Regions from separate parts of the Blautia sp. MSK20_18 genome, predicted to be linked through region 2. Evidence: predicted binding sites of a transcription regulator. Region 2 holds the regulator's gene; each other region holds the start of a gene.
The links. The regulator Rex, encoded in region 2, represses fermentation and respiration genes when NADH is low (regulators of the CRP and FNR family bind a similar motif). The targets are predictions, from matches to a motif close to ATTGTTAANTANTTAACAAT.
Positions count from the first base shown of each region.

Region 1: the regulator Rex is predicted to act here: its motif matches at 2,354-2,373, upstream of LI091_RS14600 (CoB--CoM heterodisulfide reductase iron-sulfur subunit B family protein).
Region 3: the regulator Rex is predicted to act here: its motif matches at 2,089-2,108, upstream of LI091_RS12545 (oxidoreductase).
Region 4: the regulator Rex is predicted to act here: its motif matches at 1,302-1,321, upstream of LI091_RS12085 (iron-sulfur cluster assembly scaffold protein).

Region 1 covers NZ_JAJCGR010000032.1:12,989-17,440, forward strand. The annotation lists gene LI091_RS14590 (3-isopropylmalate dehydratase large subunit) at 1-404, shown strand, start outside; gene LI091_RS14595 (L,D-transpeptidase family protein) at 621-2,060, shown strand; gene LI091_RS14600 (CoB--CoM heterodisulfide reductase iron-sulfur subunit B family protein) at 2,436-3,230, shown strand; gene LI091_RS14605 (4Fe-4S dicluster domain-containing protein) at 3,227-3,616, shown strand; gene LI091_RS14610 (CoB--CoM heterodisulfide reductase iron-sulfur subunit A family protein) at 3,621-4,452, shown strand, end outside.
Region 2 covers NZ_JAJCGR010000003.1:150,811-155,262, forward strand. The annotation lists gene alr (alanine racemase) at 1-672, opposite strand, end outside; gene LI091_RS03280 (NAD(P)H-hydrate dehydratase) at 669-2,186, opposite strand; gene LI091_RS03285 (redox-sensing transcriptional repressor Rex) at 2,248-2,895, opposite strand; gene abc-f (ribosomal protection-like ABC-F family protein) at 3,110-4,452, shown strand, end outside.
Region 3 covers NZ_JAJCGR010000023.1:2,067-6,518, forward strand. The annotation lists gene LI091_RS12545 (oxidoreductase) at 48-2,045, opposite strand; gene LI091_RS12550 (NUDIX hydrolase) at 2,432-2,935, shown strand; gene LI091_RS12555 (BMC domain-containing protein) at 3,246-3,611, shown strand; gene LI091_RS12560 (BMC domain-containing protein) at 3,623-4,054, shown strand; gene LI091_RS12565 (EutP/PduV family microcompartment system protein) at 4,073-4,452, shown strand, end outside.
Region 4 covers NZ_JAJCGR010000021.1:26,652-31,103, reverse strand. The annotation lists gene LI091_RS12090 (GGGtGRT protein) at 1-366, opposite strand, end outside; gene LI091_RS12085 (iron-sulfur cluster assembly scaffold protein) at 407-1,099, opposite strand; gene LI091_RS12080 (TraX family protein) at 1,346-2,083, shown strand; gene LI091_RS12075 (transferase) at 2,208-2,876, opposite strand; gene LI091_RS12070 (DNA topoisomerase) at 2,873-4,452, opposite strand, start outside.

The sequences.
Region 1 (4,452 bases), on a different contig from region 2:
TCAGCGAGCTTCAGGGTGAGACCATCGATCAGGTATTTATCGGTTCCTGTACAAACGGACGTCTGGAAGATCTGATGGCAGCAGCAGAAGTCCTGAAGGGCAAAAAAGTTGCAGACTTTGTAAAACTGATCGTAACTCCTGCAAGCCGCAAGATCTACCGTCAGGCCATTGAACTTGGTATTCTGGATACGCTTGCTGAGGCAGGTGCCATCATCACACATCCGGGATGCGGACTTTGCTGTGGAAGAACCGGCGGAATCCTGACAGACGGGGAGAAGGTTGTGGCAACCAACAACCGTAATTTCCTAGGACGTATGGGAACTTCCAAGGTTCAGATCTATCTGGCATCTCCGAAAACTGCAGCAGCCTGTGCGATCGCAGGTAAGATCGTAATGCCGGAATAAGCAGCAGAAGATCCGTTCGGAAATACTGCTGACAGAAACATAAAAAAGAAACGTATGAAAGGACAGATTTTCGCGAGGAGTGGCAGTCTGTCTTTTTTTACCGGATCAGAAGGATCCGGGATAAGTCATTTTTACAGAAAATGGGATTTATTGTATTATAATAACAGCCAGTGTGACAACATAACATATATTACATAAGACTCGAGGGATAAGGGTATGGAGAAAAGATCAACCATCAGTAAAAAGACACTGAAGATCATACTTGGGATCTGCATTGGCGTAACAATCCTGGCAGTGGCAGGGTTATTTGTCTATACATACTTGGCAGATCACAATACGCTGGGACGGAAGATTTCCATATGGGGAGTGGATGTTTCCGGACTGGATGCAAAGCAGGCAGAAGAAAAGATCACTGCGGAATTTGCAGATCGTCCGGTATCCTTTCAGGAAAATGATCAGGAAGTTTACAGTACTACTTTGAAAGAGCTGGGCTACAGTCTCAATGAAGAAGCCCTTCTGAGTAAGCTTACAGAAATTCAGAAACAGCGGGAAGAGAGCCGGAAGCTTTTTCCAAAGGAAGAAAATATAGAACCGGAATGTCAGATCGAGGAAGATGAGGAGCAGGAAAAGCAGGCTCTCGATCTTTCAAATTTCGGTACGGAAGAAAGAAAAGCTTCTGTTGATGCAGCCATTCAGTACGATAAGGAGAAAAAAGAATTCACCCTTGTGAAACAGGTACAGGGGACGGAAATCGATCCGGATAAGCTGGAGACTACCGTGGACACAAATCTGAACGCAGCATTTGATACGGCTCTGCTTGGGGATACCATCACAGTACCGATCAACAAGCATGTGTATGTAAGCCCGACGGTCACTGTAACAGAGGATATGAAAAATAAGATTACAGACCTGAACAGCCAGCTGAAGAAATACCGCAGCAGTACAGTAACTTATACATTCGGAAGTGAAACGGCTGTTCTGGATTCCGATACGATCACATCCTGGCTGAAGGCTGAGGGGGAGACGCTGACTTTAGATGAAGAAGCCATTAAAGCCTACATCAGTGAGCTTGCCAACAAATACAATACCATTTATGTTCCCCGCACCTTTCATACATCTGCGGGAACGGATGTGACCATTGAGGGAAATGAGTACGGATACCGGATCGATCAGGACGGAGAATATGCGCAGCTTCTGGAAGACCTGAAAAGTGGTACTGCTGTAACAAGAGAGCCTGTTTACAGCAAAAAAGGATACCAGAGAAACGGAACAGACGATCTGGCAGGCAGTTACATAGAGGTCAGTCTGGATGCACAGCATTTGTGGCTGTATAAGGACGGAAGCCTTGTGACGGAAACAGATATTGTCAGTGGTAAGCCGGTGAAGGGGCGTGAAACATATCGTGGTGCATGGCCGATCGCATACAAAGCAAGTCCCTATAATCTGTCAAGCTCTGAGTATGGATACAACGTAAAGGTTAATTACTGGATGCCTTTTGTCTACGGGCAGGGACTTCATGATGCATCCTGGCAGTCATCCTTTGGCGGGAACCGTTATAAAACCAACGGAAGCCACGGCTGCATCAATCTGCCTAAGGATCAGGCAGCACTGATCTATAACACCATTGATGCAGGTTATCCGATCATTATTTACTGATAGGAGCAAAAAAGCTTCGGAGAGATCCGGAGCTTTTTTTATGCCCGAAAATGAAAATTATCATGGAAGCAGGATCGTAAATGATAAGGTTTTTCAAAAGTACGTTAAAAAAAACACAAAAAAATATCGAAAAAGCCTTGTCGAAACAGAAATAACGTGATATGATGATTTCGGAAATCGAGCTAATACACTTCTTAATTGCGGAGGAAGAGTGTTTTTCTCTTTTATTTGGGTGCAAATTGATAAAAAAACTCAAATAAGTGTTAGTTGAGATTTCATTTTTTTATTCATGTATCGTTAAAAAAAAGACAATATATGAACAAGAATATCTACTATAAACGTCAGATTTTAGACTAAGAAAGGATAATGAAAGGTATGAAGTACAGTTATTATCCGGGTTGCACCCTGAGAACAAAGGCCAAAGATCTGGATGAGTATGCCAGAGCCAGTGCCACAGCCCTTGGGTTTGAGCTTGAGGAGATCGAGGACTGGCAGTGTTGTGGTGGTGTTTATCCGCTTGGCACAGACGAGATCGCCACAAAGCTTTCTTCCGTCCGTGCGTTAAACCAGGCAAAAGAAAAAGGCCAGGATCTGGTGACGATCTGTTCAGCCTGTCATCATGTGATCAAGCGTGTCAATGATGATATGAAAAATGTGGAAGATATCCGGACCAGAGCCAACAATTATATGCAGTTGGAAGCTCCCTATGAAGGAGAGACAACCGTTCTCCATTATCTGGAGGTTCTCCGGGACAGAGTCGGTTTTGATAAACTGAAAGAAAAAGTAGTAAATCCTTTTACCGGAAAGAAGATCGGAGCCTATTACGGATGTCTGCTTCTGAGACCTGGAAAGATCATGGCATTTGATGATCCGGAAAATCCAAGGATCATGGAGGATTTTATCCGTGCCCTTGGCGCTGAGCCTGTGATCTATCCTTACAGAAATGAATGCTGTGGAGGATATATATCCTTGAAAGAAAAAGAAATGTCACAGAATATGTGTGAAAAGATTGAAGAAAGCGCAGCCGGATTTGGCGCAGATATGCTGATCACTGCTTGTCCACTGTGCAAATATAATCTGAATAAAAATGCCGGAAACAGACTGCCGGTTTACTATTTTACAGAGCTTCTGGCAGAAGCCCTTGGCGTCAAAGAGGAGGTGGCAAAATGAGAGATAACCATTCTGCTGCGGAAAAAATAAAGGAGATCAGTGGAACCAATCCTTTAAAATGCATGAAATGCGGCAAATGTTCCGCAACCTGCCCTTCTTTTGACGAGATGGATATCAAACCTCATCAGTTTGTATCCTATGTGATCAATGAAAATATCGAAGCACTTGTAAATTCAGCATCCCTTTGGAAATGCCTTTCCTGTTTTGCCTGTGTGGAGCGCTGTCCGAGAGACGTAAAACCCGGAAAGATCATTGACGGGGCAAGACAGCTTGTTGTCCGGGAAAAAGGTGGCAACTATCTTTCACCAGATGAGATCCCGGAACTTCTTGATCCGGATCTTCCTCAGCAGCTGCTGGTAAGTGCATTCAGAAGATACAGGAGGTGAGAAAGTGCAGAGAATCGGTGTATTTGTCTGTCATTGCGGAAGTAATATTGCCGCTACGGTAGACGTGAAAAAGGTTGTGGAGATCATTGCAAAAGAGCCAGGAGTTGTCCATGCAGAAGATTATCAGTATATGTGTTCCGAAGCAGGACAGTCCAGGATCCAGGAAGCCATCCGTGAAAAAAATCTCACAGGAGTGGTTGTCTGTTCCTGTTCTCCGCGTATGCATGAGGCAACTTTCCGTAAAGCAGCGGAAAAGGCCGGCCTGAATCCATATATGGTGGAGATCGCAAATATCCGTGAGCACTGTTCCTGGATCCACAAGGATATGCAGGAGGCTACGGAGAAGGCCGTGATCCTTGCAAGAGCAGCAGTAGCAAAAGTTAATTTAAATGCTCCTCTTCAGCCGGGAGAAAGCCAGGTTACAAAGAGAGCCCTGATCATCGGAGGCGGTATCGCCGGAATCCAGACGGCTCTTGATATTGCCGATGCAGGCTATGAAGTTGATATTGTGGAAAAAACACCAAGTATCGGCGGAAGAATGTCACAGCTTGACAAAACCTTCCCTACTCTGGATTGCTCCGCATGTATCCTTACTCCAAAAATGGTGGAGGCTGCAGCTCACGAAAAGATCAATATCTATACATACAGTGAAGTAGAAAAAGTTGCAGGTTTTGTAGGAGATTTTACTGTTGATATCCGCAAAAAAGCGCGAAGTGTCAACATGGACAAATGTACAGGCTGTGGAGTCTGCCAGGAAAAATGTCCTTCCAAAAAGATTCCAAATGAGTTCAACAGAGGGCTGAACAACCGGTCAGCTATCTATACTCCGTTTGCAC
Region 2 (4,452 bases):
GGCACGAACGACATTGAGATTTGCTTCCGGAACACGGATGATACCTGCACTGTTGGAGCAGTGACGTACCGGAATATGAACACCTCTTTTTTCCAGAAGCTCTGCAAAACGGAGATAACGGTCCAGCTGCACCAGTGCAGGAGAACGGTCGGTCTCATCCGCCCTGGCAAAATGGGTAAACATTCCCTCGATCACCAGATTCGGGATTTTTGAGATTTTTTCGATCTTTACCGCATTTTCCGGAATATCCGCATATCCGATCCTTGTCATTCCCGTATCCAGAGCCAGATGAATATGTACATTTTTTCCAATGCGTGCACCTGCTTTTGCATATTCTGCCGCTGTATTAAGATCCGATATGGTGATCCGGATATCATTGGCTGCAAGCTCCTCATAATATTCCTCAAATACAAGGCCAAGGATCAGGACAGGCTTGGTGATCCCTGCATGCCGAAGCTCCAGTGCCTCCTCTGCCGTAGCTGTTGCAAATCCCCAGATATAGTCATAGTCCTGGATCAGACGGGCAATAGCTCTGGCACCATGGCCATAACCGTCTGCCTTGATCACAGCGATGATCTTTGTCCCTTCTTTGACATTTTTATACATTTCCTCAAAATTGTGGGCAATGGCATCCAGTGATACCAGTGCTTTTACTCTCTCGTATTTTTTCATAATCCCGACTCCTCTTCACCTATAGCTAATGCCTTGGGCAGATATTCTATGATATCTCCTGCCAGCATACTGCGCTTTCCTTTTTCAGCGGCTGCAAGATCACCGCAAAGTCCGTGAAGATAAACACCTAACGCGGCCTTTAAAACCATGGGAGGCTGTTCCTCCGTTTTCAGATACATACATAACACTGCTGCCAGGATCCCGGAAAGCACATCTCCGCTTCCTGCAGTTGCCATTCCGGAATTACCGGAAAGATTCAGATACATCTGGCCTTTTTCATCTGCGATCACCGTACATGCATCCTTCAATACGCACACAGAGCCTGTTTCCGCAGCAGATTTCAGTGCAGTATCTGCGATCTCATGCTGGATCTCCTGGATCGTTCTGCCACTGAGCCGGCTCATTTCTCCGATATGCGGTGTCAGGACTACATGCTCTCCCAGATACTGGTACCACTGTGGATGTGCAGCCAGAAGGTTCAGGCCGTCCGCATCCAGGATCAGCGGCTTTTTCTCCCGGGCAGCCGCCGTGAGAAACCACTGTTCTCTCTCACGGCTGGCCACTGATGTTCCAAGTCCCGGTCCGATCACGATCACATCACACCAGGATAGAAGCTGTTCATTGGATTCCTGATCAAAGCGGCTGCAGACCATAGCCTCCGGAAGGAGTATCTGCAGTGGGATCCTGTTGGCTTCCACAGTCTGGATCTTTACCATTCCCGCACCGGCACGAAGTGCTGCACTGGCGCTTAAATAAGCGGCTCCGCACATTCCCTCACTTCCGGTCACAAAGAGCACTTTTCCGAAGGTACCCTTGTTTCCGCCGGGATCACGTTCCGGAAACAGCTTCAGATCTTTATTTTCCAGACAGGCGGCAGATGCAGTCACAGCTTCCTGCTCATAGATCCCGATATCGGCGGTAACGATCCTTCCTGCATACAGTCTTCCCGGATAAAAGCAAAGACCTCTTTTCCGGTAGGCAAATGTGACAGTCAGATCGGCGCTGAAGGCAATTCCCATTTCCAGGCCAGTATCTCCGTTCACTCCTGACGGGATGTCAACTGCGATCTTTTTGGCCCTCGCACTGTTCATCTCATGGATGATATCAGCATAATGCCCCTCGATCGGACGCGTCAGGCCTACCCCAAACACGGCATCTACTATAGTAGTATATTCACTCCACTGCGGGTTATTCACCTCCGGGACACGATAACCGGAAGCAATCTTATACTGAAGAGCTGTCTCTCTGGTCATTTTATCTTTGTTTCCGACCATATAAAACTCTACCCGGATCCCCTTCAGATGGAACAATCTGGCAACAGCGATACCGTCACCGCCATTGTTTCCGCTTCCGCAGACTACCAGGATCCTTTCGTCCTTCTGGAGATACTTTTCTGTTTCCTCTACCACCTTCAGTGCTGCCCGCTCCATCAGAACCTCGGAGGGAACTCCGATCTCACGGATCGTTGTGGAGTCCAGATCCTTCATTTCTTTGCAGGTAACAAGCTTCTTCATTCTGTCTTCTGCCTCCCCTCTGTCATAGAGAAAGCTGCCGTTTCCGGCAGCTTAACAATTCTTACTTATCCACATGTTCCTGCCTGTATTTGCTGAGATTATAAGACAGTGTCATCAGACTCTCGGAAAGATGAACGTTCTCTACGATCACATCATCCGGTGTCTCAAGATCAAGATGTGCAAAATTCCAGATTGCCTTGATCCCGTTCTCCACCAGAATATCTGCCATTTCCTTGGCTTTATTCTTGGGAAGTGTCAGGATCGCGATCTCCACGTTATTCTCTCTCAGGAAAAACGGAAGCTCACTGAGCATCTGGATCTCAAGTCCACGGACTGCGATGCCCTCAAGCACAGGATTTACGTCAAAGATACCAACCAGCCTGAACCCGCGCTTCTCAAAATCCACATAATTGGCAAGTGCCTGTCCCAGATTACCGGCACCCAGGATGATCATCGGATGAACGGTATCTAGTCCCAGGATCTTACCGATCTCTGTATAAAGATAGTGTACATTATAGCCATACCCCTGCTGCCCAAAACCGCCGAAATTATTAAGATCCTGACGGATCTGAGAAGCTGTGGTATGCATCTTCTTACTTAACTCATTGGAAGAAATACGTTCTACATTGTCTTCCATCAGCTCTCCTAAGTAGCGGTAATAGCGTGGCAGACGCTTAATCACCGCTTTCGAGATTTGTTTTGTCTCCACGATAGTTTTCCTCCTTACCTTACACTAGGTTAATTATAACGAATTGACATTTTCCTGTCAATTAAAGTTGTCTATTCTGTACAAATTTCTTTATAATTTTTCTAATAATTGATTTTTTCTTTGAAATCCCGGCAGTTTCCGTTATAATAGGTGGAGGATTTTTCCCTGTTCAGGCATAAACAGGGGTGATTCTTTATACAGGAGGACAGTTTTTATGATTTTATCATGTCAGAATATATGCAAGGCCTTTGGCGAAAAAGTAATTTTAAATGATGCATCCTTTCACATTGAAGACCGTGAAAAGGCTGCTCTGATCGGATGCAACGGTGCAGGAAAGACCACACTGCTGCGGATCATCATGCAGGAGCTTTCTGCTGATTCCGGTACCGTGGTGCTTGCCCGGGATAAAAATATCGGCTATCTTGCCCAGTACCAGGATATCCACGGACATCATACCATCTACGAGGAGCTTCTTACCACCAAGCAGCACATCATCGATATGGAACGCCGTATCCGCAATATGGAACAGGAAATGAACACGGTGACCGGTGATGAGCTGAACCGTCTGATGGAAACCTATACCCGCCTGACCCATCAGTTTGAGCTGGAGAACGGATACGCTTACAAAAGTGAGCTGACCGGTGTCTTAAAGGGTCTCGGCTTCACGGAGGAAGATTATGACAAGCAGATCGAAACTCTTTCCGGCGGTCAGAAAACCCGCGTGGCGCTGGGCAAGATGCTTCTTTCCAAGCCGGATATCCTGCTTCTGGATGAGCCAACCAATCACCTGGATATGGAAAGCATCTCCTGGCTGGAAACTTATCTTCTGAATTATCCGGGAGCTGTTTTTATCGTCTCCCATGACCGTTATTTTCTGGATAAGGTAGTCACCAAGGTCATTGAGATCGAAGCCGGACAGACCCGCGTATACAGCGGCAACTACTCTGCCTATGCTCTCAAGAAGGCTCAGCTTCGTGATGCACAGTACAAGGCATACTTAAATCAGCAGCGGGATATCAAGCATCAGGAAGCCGTTATCGCCAAGCTGAAATCCTTTAACCGTGAAAAATCCATCAAGCGTGCGGAAAGCCGTGAAAAAATGCTGGACCGTGTACAGAGGATCGAAAAGCCTCTTGAGCTCCAGGACCGGATGCGTATCTCGCTGGAACCACGGGTGTTAAGCGGAAACGATGTGCTCCACGTGGAAGCGCTTTCCAAGGCCTTTCCGGGACAGACCCTGTTCTCCGATATCTCCTTTGATATCAAACGCGGCGAGCGTGTGGCACTGATCGGAAACAACGGAACCGGAAAGACCACCATGCTGAAGATCATCAACGGTCTTATTGAGGCAGATGCCGGCAAATTTTCCCTTGGTTCCAAGGTGCAGATCGGTTATTACGATCAGGAACATCATGTTCTGCATATGGACAAGACGATTTTCCAGGAGATCTCCGATACTTATCCGACTCTCACAGAGACCGAGATCCGAAATATGCTTGCTGCATTTCTCTTTACCGGAGATGATGTTTTCAAGGAAATCTCCGCACTTTCCGGTGG
Region 3 (4,452 bases), on a different contig from region 2:
CGGGAGAAGGATTGAAATGTTCCCAGAAAGGGTATAGCGGAAAAATATTAAAGGTATCCCTTCTGCTCAAGAACGGTAAGGACATTGCGTCCTTCCTGGGTACCGTCAATGATTCGTCTTGCTCTCTGGCTGTCGCCGATGTTTATGATCTCAACATCCTCAGAAGAAAATTCCTCTGTGAGGTTCTGGTAAAGCTGTCCCTGAGCTCTCATTCCGAGACATACGAAGCCGTACTCAAATGGAAGCTCATAAGGCTCACCGTCGCCCCTGACAAGGAAGGAAGAATCCTTAACCTCAAGGAGAGCAGTTTTTGTAAGCTGATGTACATTGTGTTTTTTCATCATGGTCTTTGTGTCATTTTTGCTTACCGGGTCAAGATCACGTCCGATCTGATCCATCATCTCAACGATAGAGATGTCTGCGTTTCTGTCAGCAAAGAATTCCACAACATCAAGACCTACAGCACCGCCGCCTACAACTACAACCTTTTTGCCTTCCAGATCCTTCGGAAAATCATTAATGTGGCTGATCATACCAAGAATAGAATAAATATTATGGTTCTCGTTGTCAATACGATCCTTCAGTCCTGCGATCGGAGGCAGAAGCGGAGCGGAGCCGGTGGAGCTTACGATGATATTCGGATGGAACTTGCGGATGTTTTCCGGTGTTCCTTCTGTGTTTTTGAAGATGTAAAGATTATCAAGCTGTTCTGCACGATGCATGAGATAGTGCGGGAAATCAGCAAGACGGTTCTTTGCAGGGATCTTTGAGATCAGAGATGCAAGTCCGCCAAGCTCATTGCTTTTTTCCAGAAGGAAGGTATTGCATCCAACCTCTGCGGTTGTACAGGCAGCTTCCAGTCCGGCAGTGCCACCGCCGATAACGACCACGTTGCAGTTTTTATTTACATGTTTTTTCTTATATACATCGCCCTCAAGAACCGATGGGTTTACAGTACAGCGGATCGGACGGTTTACACCGATACGGTTTCCGGCACAGCCAACGTTACAGGAGATACATTTGAGGAGGTCACACTCATGACCTGTGGCAACCTTGTTTACCCATGCAGGGTCTGCGATCAGACCACGGCCCATACCGATCAGGTCTGCATCACCGTCAGCCAGGATACGCTCAGCAACCTTCGGGTCACGGACATTACCCATGGAGATACATGGCTTGTTGAATTTTTCTCTTACGGCCTTTGCCATGTAGGAACGCCATCCGTCCGGGAGATAATTTGCATCGATCTGGTACTGGATGGAACCGTTAAGTCCGCAGGAAACATCGAAGATATCAACCTCTTCCTGAAGATAATCCAGGTATTCCAGAGTATCCTCCAGTGTATTTCCGCCTTCCATCAGCTCATCCGCACTGAGACGGAGCATGATCGGGAAGAAAGGTCCTACCTGTTTCCTTACCTCATCGATGACCATACGGCAGAAACGGGTACGGTTCTCAACAGATCCGCCGAACTCATCGGTACGCTTGTTTGTGATCGGGGAGAGGAACTGACTGATCAGATAGGAGTGTCCTGCATGGATCTCTACCGCGTCAAAGCCAGCTGTCTGTGCACGTTTTGCAGCCTCACCGTATTTTTTTACGATGTGAAGGATCTCGTCTTTGGAAAGAGGACGCGGGATCTCGCCGCCTTCTTTGGATGGAACGTCAGATGCGGAAACCGGCTGCATGTTGATCCTGGAAGAAACAGCGGAAGCTCCGGCATGGTTGATCTGGATCGCAATCTTTGTTCCGTATCTATGAATATTTTCACAGAATTTGAAAAGACGTGGCAGATAGTTGTCATGATCGATGCGCAGCTGTGTGGTTCCGTTGGAGCCCTGCGGGGAATCGATGCTTGCGTTCTCTACGATGATGAGACCTGTGCCACCCTTTGCACGCTGCTCATAATAATTGATATGAAGAAAACTCATTTCGCCGTTCTGTTCACCGTAGTTGGTGCCCATCGGCATCATAACAATACGGTTCTTGATAGTCATATTTTTAACGGTTAATGGGGAAAAAATATGCGGATAATCATTCTTCATCTGAAAAAAACCTCCCTGGTTATTTTAAATAGAATCGTTTGTTTGTGTTAATTATATAACAGAATAATCTATAAAACTAATTCATAATACGAGCGATATAATAAAAATAATCTATAGATTTTTGCATATCATCTTTCAGGCTGCAGGTACTTGCATGTTTATAATGTGAAAAAAACAGATGTAGAAGGGTAACTGGTTACTGAGAACGGAGTGAACGGTAACGCTAACTGGAAAATGGTATCGGATCCAGGGGTTTACATATATGATTTTAACGTGTTATCATAACAAATAAAAAAGATACAGAAAACGGAGAAACGGGCAGGCTGAAACGGATCAAATGTAAGACTGTATTTCCGCGTTCTGTAAAAAGACAGGAGATAGATAAAATGGAATTCTGGGATATTTACGATGCAGATAAGAAACCGACAGGACGAACTATGAAGCGCAATGACTGGTGTTTAAAGGATGGAGAGTATCATCTGACAGTTTTGGGCGTGGTAGCAAGACCGGACAAGACCTTTCTTATTACCAAACGTGTGATGACAAAGGCCTGGGCTCCGGGCTGGTGGGAGGTTTCCGGCGGTGCAGCCCAGGCAGGAGAGGCTTCCCGTGATGCAGTACTCCGTGAGGTGAAAGAGGAGACCGGACTGGACGCCAGTGAGGCAGAGGGCGGATACCTTTTTACATATAAAAGAGAGAATCCTGGGGAAGGAGATAATTACTTTGTGGATGTGTACCGTTTTGTCATGGATGTGGAGGATAAGGATCTGAAGCTTCAGATGGAAGAGACAGACGGATATATGTTTGCAACCCTGGAGCAGATCCGGGCGTTTGCCGCAGAGGGAAAATTCCTACATTATGACAGTATTAAGAAGGTGTTTGAGTTTTGAGCAGATTCCTGACTGGTTTTCCGCGAGGATTTGAAAATAAATGTTGTTTTTTGTGGATTTCTATTTTTAAAAACGTTGTTTTTTGACTTGTTTTCGAAGAATTGTCTTGACATTAAAATTGGTAAATAGTAAAATTAAATCAGATGAACTGCCAGACTGTTTTTTGACCATGAGCAGGTAGCAGAGCGGATTTCAAAGATCTGCCTGACTTTAGGAAGCTGTAAGCCGGATGAATGAAATCCGGCTTATAAAATTATCCAATATTATCAGATCGAGAATAATATAAAATTTTGAAAGCGAGGAATCATCAATGGCGGATGAACATAGAGATCAGATCAGAATCGTACAGGAAACCGTAGCCGGTAAGGAGATCACATTTGCCCATATCATGGGTGGTCCGGCACCAATCATATATCAGAAGCTTGGACTGAATCCGCAGGTGGACTATGGATCATCTGCAATTGGTATCATGAACATGACACCTTCCGAGTCTGCTGTGATCGCATCCGATATTGCTGTGAAGAGCGGTAATGTGTATCTTGGATTTGCAGACCGTTTTACAGGAACACTGATCATAACAGGAGAGATTTCCGATGTGCAGACTGCAATGGAGGAGATCGTGGATTATTTCCGTGATACTCTGGGATATGTAGTATGCAATATCACCAAGAGATAAGGAAGTGTACCATGGAAGAACGGATAACAAAGGAAGAACTGCTGGAGAGGCTGTTTCATGATGATTATGAGAACCTTAAGGGAAGAAGACTTCGGCTGACCCGGGTGAGAGTACCTGGAAAGGAGCTTTCCTTTGCACATGTTTTTACACCAAATGACAGATCGATATATGAGAATCTTGCGTTACATATCGGTGTTCATGAAGGTGAAGATCACAGAGGAGATGCCATCGGCATAGTCCGTGTCACACCCTGGGAGGCAATCGTGGTTGCGGCAGATGTTGCAGTGAAGGCAGCTCATGTGGAAGTAGGATTTATGGATCGTTTCTGTGGGACGCTGATCCTGACAGGCGGTTTTACGGAAGTGATGACAGCTGTGGAGGAAGTGGTACGATTTTTCCATGAGACATTGAAATTCGATGTTTGTAAGATCCACAGAAGCTGAGGCAGGACGGGATAAAAAATGAAAAAAATTTTTCTGATGGGTCGAAGTGAAGCCGGCAAAACATCCCTGACACAGGCGCTTAAAGGGGAAGAGCTTCATTATCATAAGACTCAGTATACCAATACAAATGAAGATACTATTGATTCACCGGGAGAATATGCGGAATCCAAGCATTTCAGCGTAGGACTGGCCTGCTTTTCCTTTGAGGCGGATGTGATCGCCATTGTACAGGCAGCCAATGAGCCCTTTAACCTGTTTAGTGACGGCAGCAGGAATTTTCTACTACGGCCGCTGATCGGGATCATCACCAAGGTGGATTCTCCCCATGCCAACATTCCCATGGTCAGACAGTGGATGGAGAACATGGGTTGTGAACGGATCTTCATGGTAAATAACAA
Region 4 (4,452 bases), on a different contig from region 2:
AAGGAAACAGAAGCAGTCTGTCTCTTCCTCAAGGAGCATCTTTCCAAGGTTTCCATGTCCAAGACCTACTTTACGTGTGTCTGCAACGGATCCCGGGATACAGAAAGCCTGAAGGCCTTCTCCGATAGCTGCTGCTGCATCAGCGGCTCTTCTGCAGCCTTTTTTGATCGCGATAGCTGCACCTACTGTGTAAGCCCAGCAAGCGTTCTCGAAGCAGATCGGCTGAATGCCTTTGATCTGATCGTAAACGTTCAGTCCTGCGTCTTTAGTGATTTTCTCAGCTTCTTCGATAGAAGCGATTCCATAGCTGTTTAAAACAGAATTGATCTTGTCAATTCGTCTCTCATATGATTCAAATAAAGCCATTTCCTGTAACCTCCTGATATTTTCACCTTACGAAGTGTAATTACTCTTTTCTTGGGTCGATGATCTTAACAGCATCTGCAACACGGCCGTACTGACCTTTTGCTTTCTCCCATGCTGTGTTCGGGTCATCACCTTTCTTAATGAAGTCAGTCATTTTTCCAAGGCTTACGAACTGATATCCGATGATCTCATCGTTCTCATCAAGAGCGATACCTGTAACATAACCCTCAGCCATCTCAAGGTAACGAGGTCCTTTTTTCAGAGTTCCATACATTGTACCAACCTGAGAACGAAGTCCTTTTCCAAGGTCCTCAAGACCAGCGCCTACTGCAAGTCCGTCCTCGGAGAATGCAGACTGGGAACGTCCGTAAACGATCTGAAGGAAAAGCTCTCTCATAGCTGTATTGATTGCATCACATACAAGGTCTGTGTTCAGCGCCTCCATAACGGTAAGTCCTGGAAGGATCTCAGAAGCCATAGCTGCAGAATGAGTCATTCCTGAACATCCGATTGTCTCAACAAGTGCCTCCTGGATGATTCCCTCTTTAACGTTAAGGGAAAGCTTGCAAGCACCCTGCTGCGGAGCACACCAGCCAACACCGTGTGTAAATCCGGAGATATCCTTTACTTCTTTTGCCTGAACCCATTTTGCTTCTTCCGGGATCGGAGCGGCACCATGATGTACGCCCTGTGCCACTGGACACATTTCTTCTACTTCGCGTGAATAAATCATTTTAAAACTCCTTTCAAGTATAGATTGACCGATGTTATTGAGAAAAAAAGTTCGATAACACCCTATCGCTATTTTCTCACAAAACCTTTGTTTCGTCCAGTCATATTTAATAAAATTTTGCCATAAAACGCATAATATTGGTAGTTATTCCGGCAGTATTGCATGCCTAACTGTCAAATATTTCTGGCAACTGCTGTATGTATGTGATAATATATTAGCAAGTTTAACCCTGGAGGTATATTTTTCATGAATGCATCTGTGGATTCTGTTTTTCCAGAAAAATACCGCATTCTCAGCGGAAGCGCTCTGAAGATGATCGCGGTCATCACCATGCTGATCGATCATATCGGAGCTGTGCTGCTCAGTATGTATCAGCCTGCACAGAAAATCCTGTTTACACTTTTCGGCAGAGAATATACTGTATATCTTATTTTCCGCGATATCGGAAGAGCTGCTTTTCCCATCTTCTGTTTTCTCCTGCTGGAAGGCTTCCGTCATACACGGAGCCGGTTCCTCTATGGAAGAAATCTCCTTCTTTTTGCGCTGCTCTCAGAAATTCCGTGGAATCTGATGTTTACAAATACGCTGCGTTACGAAAGACAAAATGTGTTTTTCACGCTTTTCCTCGGATATCTGGCCTTTTGTGCCATCGAATATTTCCAGACCAGACCTTCGATGCAGCTTCTCTGCATCCTGGGACTGCTTGTCATTTCCATTTTTCTGAAAGCAGACTATGGATGGCGGGGGTATATCTTCCTGCTGATCATGTACTATATGCGAAACGATAAGCCAGGCCAGGCAATCCTCGGAAGCTGCTGGCTTTACTATGAATGGAGAGCCTCCTTTGCCTTTCTGTCCATTAACCTGTACAATGGAAAAAGAGGCTTCATCCGCGGAAAATCAGCAAAATATTTCTTTTACTGGTTTTACCCAGTCCATATTATGGGACTGGTCATACTTCGACAGCTTTTGTTTTTATCTTAATCCCGCCCGCTCCCGGTCGTTTCATCCTTCCACGACCAATACTGTTGCATCCATCACCCCATCAAAAAAAAGCTGCACTTTCTCAAAAGTGCAGCCTAAATGCGTGTCCAGAAGAATCTGTTTCTTATTTTTTCTTTACGATCTCTTTTGCATTTTTATAAATGGAATCCGCCGGAACACATCCACGTACCGGTGACAGCGGGTAAATATTGGAATTCCGTCCGATCACAGTACCGGGATTCAGCACAGAACCGCATCCGACTTCAACATGATCTCCGAGCATCGCTCCGAATTTCTTAAGACCGGTTTCGATCTTTTCATCCCCGTCTTTTACGACAACCAGCTTCTTGTCTGATTTTACGTTGGAACAGATCGATCCGGCACCCATGTGGGACTTATATCCCAGCACAGCATCTCCAACATAATTATAATGAGGAACCTGAACCTTGTTAAACAGCACTGCATTCTTAAGCTCTGTGGAATTTCCCACAACTGCGCCCTCACCAACGATAGCCTTGCCGCGGATAAATGCACAGTGGCGCACCTCGGCGTCTCTGCCAATGATAGCCGGTCCGGTGATACTTGCAGTCGGCGCAACTGTAGCGGATCTTGCGATCCATACATTTTCGCCCTTCTCCTCATATTCAGAAGGATCCAGTGTTTTTCCCAGCTTGATAATGAAATCTCCGATCTCCGGAAGAACCTCCCACGGATAGGTTTTTCCCTCAAAAAGCTCTGCTGCAATGGTCTCATTCAGATCCAGCATATTGCTGATAGTAAAATCTTTCATCATGATGATCTCTTTCCTCCCTGTCTGGAAGCTCGCTCCGGCTTCCTGTAGTTTACAGCGGCCGCATCAAAAAACTGCCGCAGGTTATACTGATAATTGCTTGCCTCCACCTGCCGGGTACGTACCCGCACAAAATGCTCCAGTTTGTCCATATATTCCTGTTCCGTGATGCTGCCCTCTGCCACATAGGTGAGCCCCTTTTCCCAGCTTGCCGTAAGCTCCGGGTTCAGAAGCTGCCGGATAGAACAATTTACCACATCAAAGATCATTTCCCCAAGAAGCGTTGGAGTGATCACCTGGGTCTTTTTGTTCAGTGCCAGATATTTGATGTTAAAAAGCTTCTTCAGGATCTCGGCACGGGTAGCACTGGTGCCGATCCCGCTTCCCTTGATCTGGGCTCGAAGCTCCTCATCCTCGATCAGCTGTCCTGCATTTTCCATGGCAAGGATCATGGAACCGGAATTGTATCGTTTGGGCGGTGAAGTCTCACCCTCCTTGATACTCAAACCGTTCACAGGAAGTATATCACCCTTTTTCAGCTTCTGCAACGCCTCCAGGAGCACAGTATCACAGGAAACCTCGTCTTCCTCTCCATTTCCGTTTTTCTCACTGTCTGAAGCCCTTTTCCGCGAAAAAGAATTCGTGACGATCTTCAGATAGCCTTCTTCTTTGAGAACCTTAAAGGATGAAAAGAATGCCTCGCCGTCCAGCTTCGTCACAAGACTCACCTTCTGATAAACGGCCGGCGGATAAAAAATACACAAAAATCTCCGTACAATGGTCTCGTACACACGCTGTGCAGTAAGAGACACACTTCCCAGCGCGTTCAGTCCCTGACCGGTAGGAATGATCGCGTAATGGTCTGTGATCTGCTTGTCATTCACATATCTGGTCTTTGCAATGCTTTTCCAGGATTCCATCCCCAAAACCTCTGCCGCCGCAGCACCGGCCTGCTGATAATTTCGAAGACCGGAAATATTCTTGTATATCTCCTTGGCCACTGCCGTGGAAAGAACTCTGGCATCCGTTCTCGGATAAGTCACCAACTTCTTCTCATAAAGCTCCTGTACGATCCGGAGTGTCTCGTCCGGACTGATCTTAAACAGCTTTGAGCACACATTCTGAAGCTCCGCCAGGTTAAAAAGAAGCGGCGGATTTTTGTTTTCTTTTTTTCGTTCCACCTTTTCCACAATACAGGAAAGGGGCTGGTTCACCATCAGCTGATCGATCAGCATCTGTGCATGCTCTTTTTTCCTGAAGCCGTTTTCTTTATAAAGATACGGGGACTGGAAATACCGGCTGCCTTCCACAGCTCTCCATTCACCGTCAAAATTTTCGCCTGCAAGTCCAATGCTGCCAAGGACACGGTAAAACGGTGTCTTCACAAAGACACGGATCTCCCGTTCTCTCCGCACCACCATGCCAAGAACACAGGTCATCACACGCCCAACTGCAATGGCCTGATATTTGGAATGGAGATAATTGGTGACACTGCTTCCGTAGCGCAAGGTCAGAACTCTGGAAAAATTGATTCCCATAAGATAATCTTCCTTTGCGCGGAGATACGCAGATGCTGCCA